DNA from 2 places in the Venatoribacter cucullus genome. Region 2 is predicted to be linked to the other one. Evidence: predicted binding sites of a transcription regulator. Region 2 holds the regulator's gene; the other holds the start of a gene.

Region 1 (8,391 bases), 870 kb from region 2:
ACAATTATTGTCGGAAGAATTATTGGGTAAGCGCCTGAGTGGCAACAGCAGTGAATTCAGCAACAGCAGCTGGGCAGATGCCCGCGCCATTGTGAATGGTATCCGTCTTTTATTTGTACCGGACAGCAGCAACGAAGACCCCAACGGCCTGGCGACGGTGCTGCGCAACCGCGACCAGGCATTGCAACAAGCCTGGATACAGCAACTGGATTTGATTGATGCCAGCCTGAGCGACTGGCAACAACAGGGTGACAGCGAGCCGGTACGCCAGCTGTGCCGGCAACGCCTGATTGAACTGCTGTCGCTGCTGCAACGTACCGCCGATGCTCTGGGCATGCAGTTACCCGATACTCAGTAACACTAACCCCAAGCAACCGTAGCGCCAACCCTTAGCGGGTTGGCAGTACGCGGGCAAACACCGCTTTCAGATAACGGGTTTCCGGAATGGCCGGCACCACCGGGTGGTCGGCGCCCTGGCTGCCGACATGCTGAATCAGCACATCCCGGTCCAGTTCACGGCCCATGATCCGCAGCATATCCGGCAAGCGCTCTTCACCCAGATGCATGGAGCAGGAGGCCGCTACCAGCAGGCCGTCTTTGCTCAGCAGACGCATGGCCAGTGAGTTCAGACGATGGTAAGCCTGTTCGCCGGCTTTAATATCTTTGCGCTTAGGAATCAGCGCCGGCGGGTCCATTACCACCACATCAAAGCGTTCGCCGTTGTCTTTCAGCTGCCGCAGCGCGGCAAAGGCATCGCCTTCCCAGCACTGCACTTTTTCGGCCACACCGTTTAACGCCGCGTTCTGCTCTACCCAGTCCAGCGCCTGAGCTGAAGCATCGACACAATGCACTTCGGCCGCACCATGGTTAGCGGCCTGCACACCCCAGCCACCGATATAACTGAACACATCCAGCACCCGCTTGCCCTTCACCAGCCGGTTCAGCTGCGCACGGTTTTCACGGTGGTCATAAAACCAGCCGGTTTTCTGGCCGTGAATAACCGGCGCCATAAAGCGGGTATCGTTTTCAATTAACGGCGCACAGTCGTCTTCCAGCGCGCCCTGCACCACTTCCACGTATTCCGGCAGGCCTTCCACGGCGCGTAACTTGCCATCGTTTTTCAGCACAATGCAGTGCGGTTTAGCGACCTTGTTGACGGCATCAATAATGGCCTGACGGCGCTCTTCCATCGCCACCGAGGAAATCTGCACCACCACCACGCCACCAAAGCGGTCAATCACCAGGCCCGGCAGGCCATCGCTGTCGCCGTACACCCAGCGGTAACACTGATGCGGATACCAAAGTTCGCGGCCACTCTGCGCCACCTGCAGACGATGCACGATCATCGACTGATCCAATACCGCATTGGCATCACGGCTGAACAGGCGCGCGCAGATCAGCTGCTCCGGGCTGACCACCGCCGCCCCCAGCGCTTTGCCAGAGGCTGTTTCCACCACCACTTCAGTGCCCGCCGCCAAACCTTTCAGGGGCGTTACGGCGGTATCCACCTCGTTGCTGTAGACCCATAAATGGCCACCTTTTAAACGGCGTTCTGCTTTAGGATTCAGACGCAGGGTATGACGCATAGGGTTCTCCGCAGGCGGTTACAAAAATGGCGGGCATTATACCCCTGTTGCTACAAACTTCCTCTGTAACCGGTGCTATTCTTGAGCCTTATGTGATTAATCAATTGTGTGTGAACCATGGCCAAGGAACTTTCCGAAGAACAGATTCTGCGCATTATGCAGGGCATCAAAATCCCACCGCAGCCGCAGATTCTGGTGGATCTGCAAATGGAACAGGTCATGCCCGACCCGGATATGGGCCGTATTGCCAAACTCATCAGTCAGGATGTCGGGCTGTCGGGTACGGTACTGAAGGTGGTGAACTCGCCCTTTTATGGCCTGAGAAACCGCATTACCTCGGTGCAGCAGGCCGTGTGCCTGATCGGCCTCGACAGCGTGGTGAATATCATTAATGGCCTGTCCATCAAAAGCCAGATGAGCGATGAAACCATCGTTAACATGAACCGCTTCTGGGACACCGCCAACGACATTGCCCAGGTCGCCACCACCGTGGCCAAACAAGTGGGCTTCCCCAACCCCGATCTGGCTTATCTGCTGGGGTTATTCCACAACTGCGGTATTCCGCTGTTAATGAGCCGTTTCGATAATTATCTGCAGGTGATGGAAGAGTCTTACGCCCACCCGGAATTACGGGTGGTGGATGTGGAAAATCAGCATTTAAATACCAACCATGCGGTCATCGGTTATTACACCGCCAAGTCATGGAATTTACCGAAAGTATTGTGCGATGTTATTGCCGAACACCACAGCGCCACCCGCTATTTCACCAGCGACCATATTAAAGATTCGGAAGGCAAAACCCTGCTGGCTATTTTAAAACTGGCTGAGCATATCTGTGGTAATTACCACATTCTCGGGCGTCAGCAGGTGGATCTGGAATGGGAAAATATCGGCACCGAAGTGCTTACCTATCTGGGGCTGGGTGAATACGACATAGAACAAATGCAGCTGAACTTTTCAGAAATGGGCATTGGTTTCCAGAACTATCGTTATTAAACAATTTATCGTTATCAAACAATAAAAAAGCCGGAACCTGACACACAGATTCCGGCTTTTTTATTCGTGAGACGACGCCGGGCGTTAATCCCGGGCGTTCATATAGGCCTGTTCGGTTACCGCATGATAAGCGCGGATCTGGTCGGTGTAGGTGCTCATTGAATCGTAAACCTTCTGCGCCATCGGATCCGACGCAGCAATATCGTTCAGCACCTCGGCAGAAATGCCTTTTAAATGCTGCAGCACATCATCCGGTAATGGCCGTAATTGCACCCCATGTTTTTGCTGCATATCGTTCAGCGCCTGCATGCTGCGGGCCGTCATTTCTGCCAGCATTTTATCGTTCACGGCCTGCGCCGCAACGCGGACAATGGCCTGCAAATCGGCCGGTAAGCGTTCAAAGGCCGGTTTATTAATCATTAATTCAATCAGCGAACCGGGTTCGTGCCAGCCGGGGTAGTAATAATATTTGGCTGCCTTGTGCAGACCAAAGGCCAGATCGTTATAAGGGCCGACCCACTCGGTGGCGTCAATCGCACCGGTTTGCAGGGCGGTAAAGACTTCGCCACCCGGCAGCATCACCGGCGTACCACCAGCACGGGCCAGCACTTCGCCACCGAGACCGGGAATACGCATTTTCAGACCTTTCAGATCCGCCACGCTGTTAATTTCTTTATTAAACCAACCGGCCATCTGAATGCCGCTGTTACCCGCCGGAAACACCACCAGATTAAACGGCGCGTACAGCTCAGTCAGCAGCTCCTGGCCACCGCCGTATTGCATCCAGCTGTTCATTTCCAGCGCCGTCATACCAAAGGGCACGGTGGTAAAAAACTGCGCCGCGACGGCCTTGCCTTTCCAGTAATAAGGGCTGCTGTGGCCCATTTCAGCAGTGCCTTGCGACACCGCATCAAAGACCTCCAGCGCCGGTACCAGTTCGCCCGCCCCGTAAACTTTTATCTGCAAGCGGCCGGCTGACATCTCATTTACAACCTGAGCAAAATGCTCGGCTGAGGTGCCCAGACCGGGAAAGTTTTTCGGCCAGGAGGTGACCATTTTCCAGCGGAAGGTTTGTTGTTCAGCCTGCGTCTGGTTAGCGGCCTGTTCCTGCTGACAGGCACTGAGCAACAGCACCGACAGCATCGGCAACAAAAACCGGATAACTATTTTTTTCATTATTTTATCTCCCGTTATAACGGCTGTAATTTTGCAAAACTGACCACCAGCCATTTACTGCCGGCTTCTTCAAAATTCACCTGCACACGCAGGCCGTTACCCTGGCCTTCAAACTGCAGCACCGTCCCTTCACCAAATAATTCATGCCGCACCAGCTGACCCAGGGTGTAGGGTAAATCGCCATGTACGAACGACGGCTTACCCGTCACCGGGCTGCGTGCGGTTAACGGCCGGCTGACGGTATTTTTTAACCGCACTTCCTGAATTAAAGCGGCCGGAATTTCTTTAATAAAGCGTGACGGATTACTGAAGTTTTCCTGGCCATGCAAACGCCGGCTTTCGGCGTGGGTAATGACCAGTTTTTCCATGGCCCGGGTGATGCCGACATAAGCCAGCCGGCGTTCTTCTTCCAGACCGTCGGGGTCATCCATCGACATTTTATGCGGAAACAAGCCTTCCTCCAGACCGGCCAGCACCACCTGCGGAAATTCCAGACCCTTGGCCGAGTGCAGCGTCATCAGTTGTACGGCGTCTTCGTATTCATCGGCCTGACCATCGCCGGCATCCAGTGCCGCCCGGTCAAGAAACTGCGCCAGCTCACTGCGGGCGGCGTCTTCGGTTTCGTCCTCTTCTTCGGCAGCAAACTGGCGGGCGGCGTTAATTAATTCTTCCAGGTTGTCGATGCGGGCCTGACCTTTTTCACCCTTTTCTTTGCGGTGATGTTCAATCAGCCCACTCTGGGTAATCACCTGATCGACGATTTCATGCAGGGCCAGCCCCTGGGTCGCGGCTTCCAGTTCCGTCACCAGATCGACAAAACTCTGCACCGCGGCGGCGGCCCGTTTGGGCAACATATTGTGGGTTAAGGCCAGCGCCAGCGCTTCCCATAATGAACAGCCCTGATCACGGGCTACGGTGCGTAATAATTCGACGGTTTTTTCACCAATGGCCCGGGCCGGTACGTTAATAACGCGCTCCACCGACGGATCGTCCATGGGGTTCAGCAATAAGCGCAGATAAGCCAGCGCATTTTTAATTTCCAGCCGTTCATAGAACCGCTGGCCACCATAAATACGGTAGGGAATGCCGGCCTGTAAAAAGGCTTCTTCCAGGGTGCGTGACTGGGCGTTGGAGCGATAGAGAATCGCCATTTCGGTGCGCTGACGGCCGCTACGTGCCCAGCTATCCACCAGGTCGGCAATGTAACGCGCTTCATCCTGCTCATTAAAGGCGCTGTACAGGGCAATGGGCGCGCCTTCTTCGCCTTCGGTAATCAGGTTTTTACCCAACCGGCCGCTGTTGTTGGCAATAACCGCGTTGGCGGCATCCAGGATGGTGCGGGTGGAGCGATAATTCTGCTCCAGTTTAATTAATTCAGCGCCAGGAAAATCCTGCTGAAAATGGCGGATATTATCAATGTTGGCACCGCGCCAGCCGTAAATGGACTGGTCGTCATCGCCCACCGCCATCACCGAAATTTTGTCGCCGGCCAGCATGCGGATCCAGGCGCACTGAATGTTGTTGGTATCCTGAAATTCGTCGACCAGAATATGGCGGAAACGCTGCTGGTAATGCTGCAATAAATCCGGATGCTGCAGCCATAATTCATGCGCGCGCAGCAGAATTTCGCCAAAATCCACCAACCCGCCCTGCTGGCAGGTTTGTTCGTACAGGTGGTACACCTCAAGCATGGTGCGGCCGAAGGGATCGTTGGCGGGCATAACATGGGCAGCGCGGCGGCCTTCGTCTTTCTGGCCGTTAATAAACCACTGGATCTGCTTCGGCGGGTAGCGGCTGTCGTCGATATTGGCTTCTTTCATCACCCGTTTAATCAGCCGCAGCTGGTCATCGCTGTCGAGAATCTGAAAATTCTGCGGCAGCCTGGCTTCACGCCAGTGCAGTTTCAGAAAGCGGTGTGCCAGTCCGTGAAAGGTCCCCACCCACATGCCATTCGCCGGAATGCTCAGCAACTGCTCCAGGCGGTTGTTCATTTCCTTGGCGGCTTTATTGGTGAAGGTTACCGCCATTACCGCAAAGGGTGATACGCCCTCAACCTGCAGCAGCCAGGCAATGCGATGCACCAGCACCCGGGTTTTACCCGAGCCGGCGCCGGCCAGTACCAGCTGGTGCCGGGAGTTGGCAGCCACCGCATTACGCTGGCCGTCGTTAAGCTGATCGAGTAATAAAGAAATATCCATAGCGCGCCACTTCGTGTTGAGCGCGCAGTCTAGCAAAAGGCTGGATATCTATACACCCAGGCCAATGGACAATTTTCAGCCAACACCAAGGATTTGTTACGCGTCGCCACCGCCCGTGCTTATAATCCGGCCATCCCTGTAACGGAACCCGACTGTGAGCCATCGTCCGATCCTGACCGACATTACTGCCGCCATCCCTTCCCTGCGTAAATCCGAGGTGAAAGTGGCGGAGTACGTGCTGAAATACGCCCAGCAGGTGATCCACATGCGGATTGTCGACCTGGCGCAGGAAGCACAGGTGAGCGAGCCCACCATCGTGCGATTCTGCCGGGCCATTGGCTGCAACGGGTTTCAGGAATTCAAAGTCCGTATCGCTCAGGAGATGGCCGTCGCCAATAATATCGGCCAGTTTGCCATTGCCGAAGACGACAGCATCGGCGATATCTGCGACAAAATTGCCGATACCACCATCCAGCGTCTGCATCAGGTGAAAGCCCAGCTGCAAAGCCCGCAGGTGGCCGCTGCCGCCATTGCCCTGAGCAACGCCCGCCGGGTGGAGTTTTACGGTTTTGGCGCGTCCGGCGCCGTGGCCATTGACGCCCAGCATAAATTTTTCCGTCTGCAGGTGGCCACGGCGGCCTACAGCGATCCGCACATGCAGGCGATGTCGGCCGTTACCCTCAGCGAACAGGATGTGGTGGTGGCCATTTCCCAAAGTGGCCGCACCAAAGATTTGCTGCATTCGGTGCAGCTGGCGCAGCATTATGGCGCGCAGGTGGTCAGCCTGGCGCCGGCCAACACCCCGCTCAGTCAACTGGCTGACCTGCCCATTGATATCAATATTGAAGAAGACACCGAACAGTTCACGCCGATGACGTCGCGCATCGCCCACCTGATGGTGATTGATATGCTGGCCGTGGCGGTAACCCAGCGCCGCGGGCCGGAATTTATCACCCACCTGAATGCCATTAAGCGCAGCATTCATTCCCTGCGTATTGAGCCGGATTGATTCTTTTGAATAAGACTATTCGCGCCACAATCTGATATTGCCATTGAGTTTTTTCTTAAAAACGCCCTTTCCCTGACGGATGTAATCCGTACTTTTCCCGTCCTTTCTACGCTTCCGGCTCATTAACGCCGGATCTTATCGGTGCAAAAAATTTGGCGATTTAATGCTCTGCTGTCATGCTACTGCAACCAATAAGAAGAAAAATCGCAACCGGATCTGTTGTGATCAAAACCCGAGGAGTCGACGATGGAAGTTGCTGCAAAAATTGAAGCGCACGAAGAAGTGGTCTCATTTGACCAACAAGGAAATGTGGTTGTGAACAAAGACAGCTGCATGTCGAAAAAACTGATGGCCCGCCGGGCTATTGAAGCCCACCTCGAACGTAAACGCCTGGAGCAGAATATCGAAGATTATTATTTCGATTAAATGCTCTGAGAAAACCGCCAACCGGCGGTTTTTTTATGTCTGCTGAATATTCTCCGCCGTCACAACAATAAAAAAAACCGGTCAGCATGCTGACCGGCTTTCCCCTTATGCCCCGATACGCGGGACGCTTTTGCAGAACTTACTTGGTAGTGAATTCCGGGTACGCTTCCATGCCGCACTCGGTAATATCCACACCAGAATATTCCTGATCTTCGGTTACACGCAGACCAAACAGTGTTTTGATGATCAGCCATACGATCAGTGATGCACCAAATACCCAGACAAAGATGGTCAGTGCGCCGGCCAGCTGGCCGAAGAACGAAGTGCCATCGGCAGTGAACGGTACCACCAGCAAGCCATACAGACCCACCACACCGTGGACAGAAATCGCACCCACCGGATCATCGATTTTGACTTTATCCATCATCAGAATCGACAGGACTACCAGTAAACCACCACCAAAACCGATCAGGGTTGCTACCAGCGGCAGCGGAGTATCCGGGCTGGCAGTAATGGCAACCAGGCCAGCCAGAGCACCGTTCAGCGCCATGGTCAGATCCGCTTTGCGGAAGAACAGATAACCCAGCAGCAGAGCACCGATCAGACCACCGGCGGCAGCCGCGTTGGTGTTCAGGAATACCAGAGCTACAGAATGTGCATTGCCGATATCGCCGAGTTTCAGCACCGAACCACCGTTGAAACCGAACCAGCCCATCCACAGGATGAAGGTACCCAGAGTGGCCAGCGGCAGGTTAGCACCCGGGATGGCACGGATTTCACCGTTCGGGCCGTATTTGCCTTTACGGGCACCCAGCAGAATTACACCCGCCAAAGCCGCAGCAGCACCCGCCAGGTGAACGATGCCTGAACCGGCGAAGTCTTTGAAGCCCATATCGCCCAGATTGTACAGACCGAATACAGACTCACCGCCCCAGGTCCAGGAACCTTCCATCGGGTAAATAACAGCAGTCATCACCACCGCGAAGGCCAGGAAAGCCCA
Region 2 (8,391 bases):
GCAGGCGCAGCTGGCGGAAGGCAGTCAGCTGAAGGAACCTGCGCAGTATGTTGCGCGTCTGAATAAACTGCTGCTGGATTTGCTGCAGTAACGACACCCTGTGACGTAATGCACTGTTGGCGGCGGCCCTGGTTTTACCCCGGCCGCCGCGCTGTTATTATGCACAGCAATTTTTAACCGGGCATGAAGCCCGTGACTGAAACAACCATTGGGGATAGGCATGACGGCAGTTATCAAAAAAACACTGGCAGTTCTGGGCTTGGGTGTGGCGTTGGCGGCTCCGGCCGTACAGGCAGGTGGTTCACTGGATCTGAGCTTATCGAATGATGATTTCCGTTTTGCCTGGGATGCCACGCAGGCGAATTCCGGTATGCATGTTAATTTAGCCTGGCTGCATCATGAAGACGATGGCGACATGCTGGAAGCCGGTGTGCACGTGGTGGATGTGCGTCCGGGTAAGCGCAATCTGTACATCGGTATCGGCGCCAAACTGCACGCCATTAATACCGACTGGTTTGATGCCGGCGGTGTTGGCGTGGGTGGTTTTTTCCGCTATGCCTTTCCGGCGAACCGCGATGTGAGTGTGGCCGGTTATGGTTATTACGCACCTTCGGTACTGTCGTTTTCGGATGCCGATAACATCATCAACGCCGATCTGCGTCTGCAATACAGCATGATTCCGACCGCCCGCTTGTTTGTGGGTTACCGCTATGTCGGTATCCGCCTCGATGGCGGCGGCAGCCGTTATGAACTCGGTGATGGCCTGCACGCCGGCTTAAGCATCGATTTCTGAGGTTAACGATCATGTCGCACTGGCTGCGCCAGACCAATCAGAAACTCTATCAGTGCCGTTTGCTGCAGGAGCAGCAACAGCAGTGTGGCGAGCTGGTATTACAGCAGGCGTTACAGGAAAGTGCGCTGTACCAGCTGCGTGATGCCTGGTTGTGTTACCTGCACGAACTGGCCGAGGCGGCGTCATACCGCCAGCCATTCAGCAGTCTGGAGCAGTTGCTGCAACAGATGCCATTGGTCACCGGAGAAGTGCGCGAGCTGCAGCAGCTGGCGGCCGATCCGTTCAGCTGGCTGGCGCAGTTACTGCTGGCGGTGGAGCGCCAGATGCTGCCACCGGCGTCGGCCGCAGCAGGCCATCACCGGCATCGTCATGACGACCATCATCATCACCATGATCACGACCATGAGCATGATAACGGCCATGACGAGGATGATGCTGCCGCGCCACCGGCGCAGCGTATTGATCTGATTCCGCTGACCGCCGCCGAACCCGCCACCGACGTTGCCGGCTGGTCCCGGCAGCTGGAACGGCTGATCGATGCCCAGCGCGCTAATCGTCACGAAAGCTGAATGTCGCCACGAAAACTGATGCACTGCAACACGGCAGCCGGTTGGCTGCCGTGTTTCTGTTCTATTCAATTACTTTTTATTACTAACTGTTCTGTGGCGTCCTCAAGCTATTGGGGCACTGCTGTGATATAGTCGCGCGCCCTGTTTAGAGAGGCGGTTATGGCACGCTTTTTTGAAATCGTAGAACTTTCCAATGGTGATGTGGCCCTGCGTCGCGCCGACGATCAGGACGGTGATGCACTGGTATCCATTCATTTTTCCGACGACGCCCGTGCCAGTCTGCAGATGCATCATCTGGACGTTGCCCGGGTAATGCTGGAAGCCGGTGTGCGTAAAGTGGGCGAGTTGTCCGGTATGGAAGTTGAGCGTGATGATTTTGATACGCCGGAGTATCAGCAGCGTTTGCATTAAACAGTCACTGACGGTGTCTGTAATAAAAAAGCCCTGGCGTGGAAACGCACAGGGCTTTTTTTATGCTGCCGCGTTATGACCGAACCTTCAGGGCAGGCGTTGAATCAGCACCACGTGGCTGCCACTGCGCTGGGCTTGCTGGCGCAGCTGCAGGCGTTCTTCACGCGTCAGCTCGCCCTGCCATTCAATGATCAGGTGGCTGTTGGCGGCGGCCAGTACCTTGGTGCACAGCGCCAGCTGAGTATCGGCGCATAAATCCAGATGAATCACCGGCGACTTACCCAGCCCCAGACTTTCCAGCCATTGCTTGTTCAGCGTGCGTTGCGGGCTCAGCCACATCAGCCAGCGTTGCTGGGCATTGCACTGGGCCAGCAGCGGCAATAATTGCATCGGCTGAATGGCACTGCTTTCACCGACGATCATTTCGGTCAGGCTGCCGCTGACCGCGTGGTCGGCAGTGACCGGCAGAGCCGAACTGAGGGCCAGGCCCGGTTCAGACATGGTAAAAGATAACTGACGCATAACCATACCTCGGCAAATTTCTGACAGTTTCAGTGGCGACGGACAACGCCGACATACAGGCCTTCAATGGCGAACTCCTGTTCGCGCAGATCAACCTGAATGGGTTGGTAATCTTCGTTTTCAGGATGCAGAACCACCTGAGTACGCTGTTTTTCGTAGCGTTTAACCGTTACTTCTTCACCCACCCGGGCGACCACAATTTCACCATTACGGGCGGTGCTGGCTTTATGCACCGCAATGTAATCACCGTTCATAATGCCAATGTTTTTCATGCTGTCGCCGTGCACTTCCAGCAGGTAATCGGCTTGCGGATGGAAAAACTCCGGCGGAATGGTGCAGTAATCTTCAATATGTTCCTGCGCCAGAATGGGCTCACCGGCGGCTACCCGGCCAACAATCGGCAGGCCGGGATTCTGGGCTTCAACAATGCGTAAGCCGCGGGAAGCGCCCGGCATCATTTCAATAGCGCCTTTACGGGCCAGGGCTTTCAGGTGTTCTTCCGCGGCATTGGGGGAACGGAACCCCAGTTCGGTGGCGATTTCGGCGCGGGTCGGCGGAAAGCCGGTGTCTTCAATGGCCTTGCGGATAAAATCCAGAACCTGCTGCTGACGGGCGGTGAGCTTGATCATGATGCTTATCCAGTCTGTTGATCTATACAGTAGGTGTGAATTTATACAGTGTTTTGCCGGTTGTAAACCCTTTTCTGTGTCATAAGGCTGAAGTGTCTGCGCTTTGTGCTCGGTCAGCCGGCGTATTTCTGCTGAGTAATGTGACGGTGGTCTTGTCCGGCATGCTCTGTGCTTGCCTTTGTTATGTTTTAAACGTATGTTTGAAACACTTGTTTTTATACGCTGCCGGGGTTCCGGCAGTTATCGGGAGCCGGAACCCCATGGCACAGAAAGATACGGTAAAAAGCATCCTTAACGCCGCCGAAGAGCTGTTTTCCGAGCGCGGCTTTGCGGAGACATCATTGCGCAATATCACCACCCGTGCGGGGGTGAATCTGGCGGCAGTGAACTATCACTTCGGTTCAAAAAAATCGCTGATTCAGGCGGTGTTCGCCCGCTTCCTGGCGCCTTTCTGTGAACAGCTGGAGCAGGAGCTGCTGACCATTCACCAGCAGCTGCCCCAGCAGCAGCCACAACTGCGAGAGTTATTATTGCTGCTGTCGCGCACGGCCCTGCACGCCGGCCACGACAGTCCGCGCCGGCTGGGTATTTTTATGCGCCTGCTGGGTCTGGCCTATACCCAGGGGCAAGGCCACCTGCGCCGCTTTCTGCAAAAAGAATACGCGCCGGTATTTACGGTGTTTATGCAGCTGATTACCGCTGCGACGCCGGATTTATCCGATGAAGAACGTTTCTGGCGTATCCACTTTATGCTGGGCGCCACGGTCTTTACCTTATCCGGTGCCGATTCCCTTACGGCGATGGCGGAACATGATCTGGGCAAGGCCGCCGATGTTGCGCAAGTGATTGATAAATTGATACCTTTCCTCGCGTCCGGTTTGAACGCGCCCCATCAGGCTCAGTAACGCGCACCGGAATACACTGAGCGTTTTCCGGTATTGAGATGGATTTTATGATCCGTGATGGCGCCAGCGTCACTCCCCTGATAGAAATTTCCCTGGCAGATCAGCAGCTGCGTATTGCCAGTGCTGGTGTCTGCCATGTTTTTCCGGTATCCACGGCGAAGAACGGCCCGGGTGAGCAGCAGGGGTCAGAGCAGACCCCGCGTGGCTGGCACCGTATCCGTGCCGCGATTGGTGCGGGTGCGCCGCTGAATGCCGTCTTCCGTGGTCGTCGTGTCACCGGTGAAATATATTCGCCGCAACTGGCGCAGCAGCAACCTGACCGGGATTGGATTCTGACCCGCATTTTATGGCTGCAAGGCCAGGAAACCGGCCGTAACCGATTGGGTAATGTCGATAGCATGCGCCGCTTTATTTATATCCACGGCACGCCCGATTCCGAACCCATGGGCGTACCGGCTTCGCACGGTTGTATCCGTATGCACAATGCCGATTTATTACTGCTGTTTGCTCTGGCGCCACCGGGGACGCCGGTATGGATTCAGGAGCACAGTTTTGCGAGGATTCCATGCCGCAATCTCTGACCCACGCCGTCGGCGTGATCGCCGATCTTGCCGGTCTGCAGTTGAGTCCGGAGGATCATGAGTTTTTGCGCCAGCCGGAACTCAGCGGTCTCATTTTCTTTGCCCGTAATTACCAGTCACCGCAGCAACTGCAGGAGCTGACGGCGGCCATTCGTGAGTTGCGTCCGGATTTGCTGCTCTGTGCCGATCAGGAAGGCGGCCGGGTGCAGCGTTTTCGTACGGGCTTTACCCGGTTACCGCCGATGCTGACGCTGGAGCAGATTTACCACCGCAATCCTCCGGAAGCACTTGAGCTGGCACAGGAACTGGGTTGGCTGATGGCGGCGGAAGTGCGCGCCTGTGGTGTGCATCTGAGTTTTGCCCCGGTACTGGATATTGAACGCGATGTGTCCCAGGTGATCGGTGATCGGGCGTTCGGCCATGATGCTGCCACCGTTACCCGCCTGGCCGGGGCTTTTATTGCCGGTATGCAGCAGGCCGGTATGGCGGCCGTGGGCAAGCATTTTCCCGGTCATGGGGCGGTGGCGGCGGACTCACATCTGGCCTTGCCGGTGGATGAGCGGCCGTGGCCCCAATTGCAAACCGATATTGCTCCTTTTGCTGCCTTAATTCAGTCTGGTTTGCTGGCCGGTATTATGCCGGCTCACGTGGTCTATCCGGCTGTTGATGCGCAGTATACGGCGGGTTTTTCTGCGCTCTGGCTGCAGGAAATTCTGCGCCGCCAGTTGCAGTTTGAGGGCGTGATTTTCAGCGATGATTTATCCATGGCCGGTGCCGCCAGCGCCGGCGACTATGCCGGCCGGGCGCAGGCCGCCGCCGCCGCCGGCGCCAATGCCTTGCTGGTGTGTAACGACCGGGTCGCGGCGCAGCAGGTAATTGATGCCGCCCGTGGCTTACGCGCGGCGGGTGAGTTTACCGCGCTGTCATTAGCGTATTTGCAGGGGCCGGCCACCACCGTGGTGGATGCGGCTCGTCAACAACAGATCCGCCAGCGTCTGGCGGCCCTCTGGCAGGAATAAACGAACAGGAAGCCGATTGTTATGTCGTTCCAGAATATTGCCATTATTGGTGGCACTGGTTTAACCCAGCTGCAAGGCCCGCAGCTGAATCCGGCGCTGGTTGTGGAAACCCCGCTCGGCCAACCCTCGTCGCCTTTGCACAGCGGCCAGTGGGCCGGCAAAGAGGTGGTGTTTCTGGCCCGCCACGGTCACCCACACGCGGTGCCGCCGCATAAGGTGAATTACCGCGCCAACCTGCTGGCACTGCAGCAGCAGGGCGTGGATGCCATTATTGCGGTGAACGCCGTCGGTGGTATTACTCCGGCCATGCAGTCGGGTGTGATTGCGGTGCCGCAGCAGCTGATTGATTACACCTGGGGCCGTGACAGTACCTTTTTTGACGGTGAATTCCGGCCGTTACAGCACATTGATTTTACCCATCCCTACGACGAAACATTGCGCCGTGCCATCGTGCAGGCGGCGAAAAATGCCGGTATTGCTGCGCTGGATGGCGGCGTATATGGCGCCACCCAGGGGCCGCGGCTGGAAACCATCGCTGAAATCAGCCGCATGGAAAAAGACGGCTGTGATCTGGTTGGTATGACCGGTATGCCGGAAGCGGTGCTGGCGCGTGAGCTGGGGATTCCCTACGCCTGTATCTGTCTGGTGGTGAACCCGGCCGCGGGTAAGAGTGACGGGGAGATCACCATGGACTACATCAATAACGTGATTGCCAGTGGCATGCAGCAGGTGCGTGATTTACTGGCGGCGACGCTGGCGCGGTTGTAACCGCGCTTTAGCCGCTGGCGGCGCCGGGGCTCAGAGGCTGCTGGCGTCGGTCACCGGCACCACTTTCACCACAATGCCCAGCAATGGGTGGTCAATGTAGTGCAGTTCGCCACTGCGCATGCGCCGGCTTTGCTGAATGTGCGCAGCCCGCACTGGCACGGGTGCTGTTTCTTCGCTGGCGGAGCTGGCAATGGCGGCCTGTGTCAGCAGATCGGTGCGGTAATCGCTGCGGATCGGGCTGTTTAACGGCTGCAGATCGGCCAGTGCCGGCACCAGTGACGGTTCAAAATGCTGCACCACGATGTCAGTACTTACATGCAGAAACCGGCTGCGATGCAGACTAATGCTGCCGCTCAGGTGAATATCCAGCTGGTCCGTAAGGCGGATATCCAGCGGATGCACAATGGCCTGTTCCTGCTCCTGAATGGGCTCTACCCAGGCCTGATGCCAGATCACCTGCATATCCGGATGTTTTTGCAGGCGTTCTGCCTCGGCTTGCAGATGCCGGTTGGGTAAGGGTTGCAGTGGCAGGTCCCAGCCGGCAACCGGCGGCCGGCTAAAACCAAACCCGGCCAGCAGGGCGTTATAGCCGCTAACGGGTGGGGTATGCCACCAGCGCAGATCGGGGGCGCGGGCTTCGGCCTGCGGCAGCGGCAGTGCATCGGGCCATTGTTCATCACCGATCAGCTGCGGATTCTGGTACGCCACCAAAACAACCTCTACGCGGTACCAGGGGGCGGCCTGCAGATTCAGGCTGCAGAACAACAGGGTACTGGCGAAGACAACAGAAAAGCGCGGCATCACGGATTCGGGTCCTTTTGCAATTCGGTAATGATCTGTTCGATCTGATGAAAGCGTTGTTCAATACCCGCCATATTCAGGCTGAATTTCAGGGTATTGCCACCTTCGAGCTTAAACGTTTTGGATTTGCTTTGTACCAGTCGCACCAGCGTGAAGGGGTTGATGCTGGTCTGGGCGGCAAATTCAATACGGCCACTCTGCTCGCCGGCGTCCAGTTTGGCAATGCCTAACGGGGTGAGTTGCAGTTTCAGCGCCGCCTGCCGGAACAGATTTTTGACCGGTTCCGGTAACAGGCCGAAACGGTCGATCATTTCTACCTGCAATTCACGCAACTGCAGTTCGTCGGCGGCACTGGCAATGCGTTTGTACAGCGTCAGGCGGCCATTAACATCGGGCAGATAATCGGCCGGAATCAGCGCCGGAATGTGCAGGTTTACCTCGGTACCGTGGTTAATGGCCAGATCAGCAGCGGGCATTTTGCCGGCCTTCATGGCTTTCACGGCCTGCTCCAGCATCTCCATGTACAGGGTAAAGCCGATGGTTTCGATCTGGCCACTTTGTTCTTCACCCAGCAGCTCACCGGCACCGCGGATTTCCAGATCGTGGGTGGCCAGCATAAAGCCGGCGCCTAAGTCCTGGGCGGCGGAAATGGCGTCCAGGCGTTTTTCGGCATCCTGAGTCATAGTTTTCGGCGGCGGGGTCAGCAGATAGGCATAGGCCTGATGGTGTGAGCGCCCAACCCGGCCGCGCAGCTGGTGCAGCTGGGCTAAACCGAACTTGTCGGCACGGTCGATAATGATGGTGTTGGCCGAGGGTACGTCGATACCGGTTTCGATAATGGTGGTACAGACCAGTACGTTAAAACGTTTGTGGTAGAAGTCGGCCATCACGCTTTCCAGCTGACGTTCTGACATCTGCCCATGGGCCACCACCACCCGTGCTTCGGGAATGGCCTCGGCCAGATCGCGGGCGGTTTTTTCGATGGTTTTCACTTCATTGTGCAGGTAATACACCTGCCCGCCGCGCAGAATTTCCCGCAGTACCGCTTCTTTGATGGTGGGTTCGTCGTGCTGGCGGACAAAGGTTTTCACGCTTAAGCGCTTGGCCGGCGGGGTGGCAATAATGGACAGATCGCGGATGCTGGCCATGGCCATGTTCAGGGTCCGCGGAATCGGCGTGGCGGTAAGGGTGAGGATATCCACCTCGGCCCGCAGCGATTTGATGCGCTCTTTCTGCTGCACACCAAAGCGGTGTTCTTCGTCGATGATCAGCAGGCCCAGATGCTCGAACTTAACATTGTTCTGCAGCAGTTTATGGGTACCGACCACAATGTCGGTTTTGCCGTCCAGCATCCGTTCCAGCGCCTGCTGGGTTTCTTTTTCCGATTTAAAGC

What was found. Region 2 encodes LexA, which represses DNA repair genes until DNA is damaged. Its sites were predicted from a motif close to TACTGTNTANNTANACAGTA; they were not measured.
Region 1: the regulator LexA is predicted to act here: its motif matches at 5,995-6,014, upstream of uvrD (DNA helicase II).

What each region holds. Positions count from the first base shown of each region.
Region 1 is NZ_CP046056.1:2,630,523-2,638,913, forward strand. Features, by position in the region: gene GJQ55_RS12410 (imelysin family protein) at 1-358, shown strand, start outside; gene GJQ55_RS12415 (class I SAM-dependent rRNA methyltransferase) at 390-1,586, opposite strand; gene GJQ55_RS12420 (HDOD domain-containing protein) at 1,704-2,582, shown strand; gene GJQ55_RS12425 (TRAP transporter substrate-binding protein) at 2,667-3,758, opposite strand; gene uvrD (DNA helicase II) at 3,773-5,956, opposite strand; gene GJQ55_RS12435 (SIS domain-containing protein) at 6,111-6,965, shown strand; gene GJQ55_RS12440 (PA3496 family putative envelope integrity protein) at 7,212-7,391, shown strand; gene GJQ55_RS12445 (ammonium transporter) at 7,531-8,391, opposite strand, start outside.
Region 2 is NZ_CP046056.1:1,756,707-1,765,097, reverse strand. Features, by position in the region: gene htpG (molecular chaperone HtpG) at 1-91, shown strand, start outside; gene GJQ55_RS08415 (YfaZ family outer membrane protein) at 221-793, shown strand; gene GJQ55_RS13385 (DUF6586 family protein) at 805-1,362, shown strand; gene GJQ55_RS08405 (hypothetical protein) at 1,522-1,773, shown strand; gene GJQ55_RS08400 (cell division inhibitor SulA) at 1,861-2,295, opposite strand; gene lexA (transcriptional repressor LexA) at 2,325-2,924, opposite strand; gene GJQ55_RS08390 (TetR/AcrR family transcriptional regulator) at 3,185-3,829, shown strand; gene GJQ55_RS08385 (L,D-transpeptidase) at 3,868-4,410, shown strand; gene nagZ (beta-N-acetylhexosaminidase) at 4,395-5,429, shown strand; gene GJQ55_RS08375 (S-methyl-5'-thioinosine phosphorylase) at 5,451-6,197, shown strand; gene GJQ55_RS08370 (CsiV family protein) at 6,228-6,998, opposite strand; gene mfd (transcription-repair coupling factor) at 6,998-8,391, opposite strand, start outside.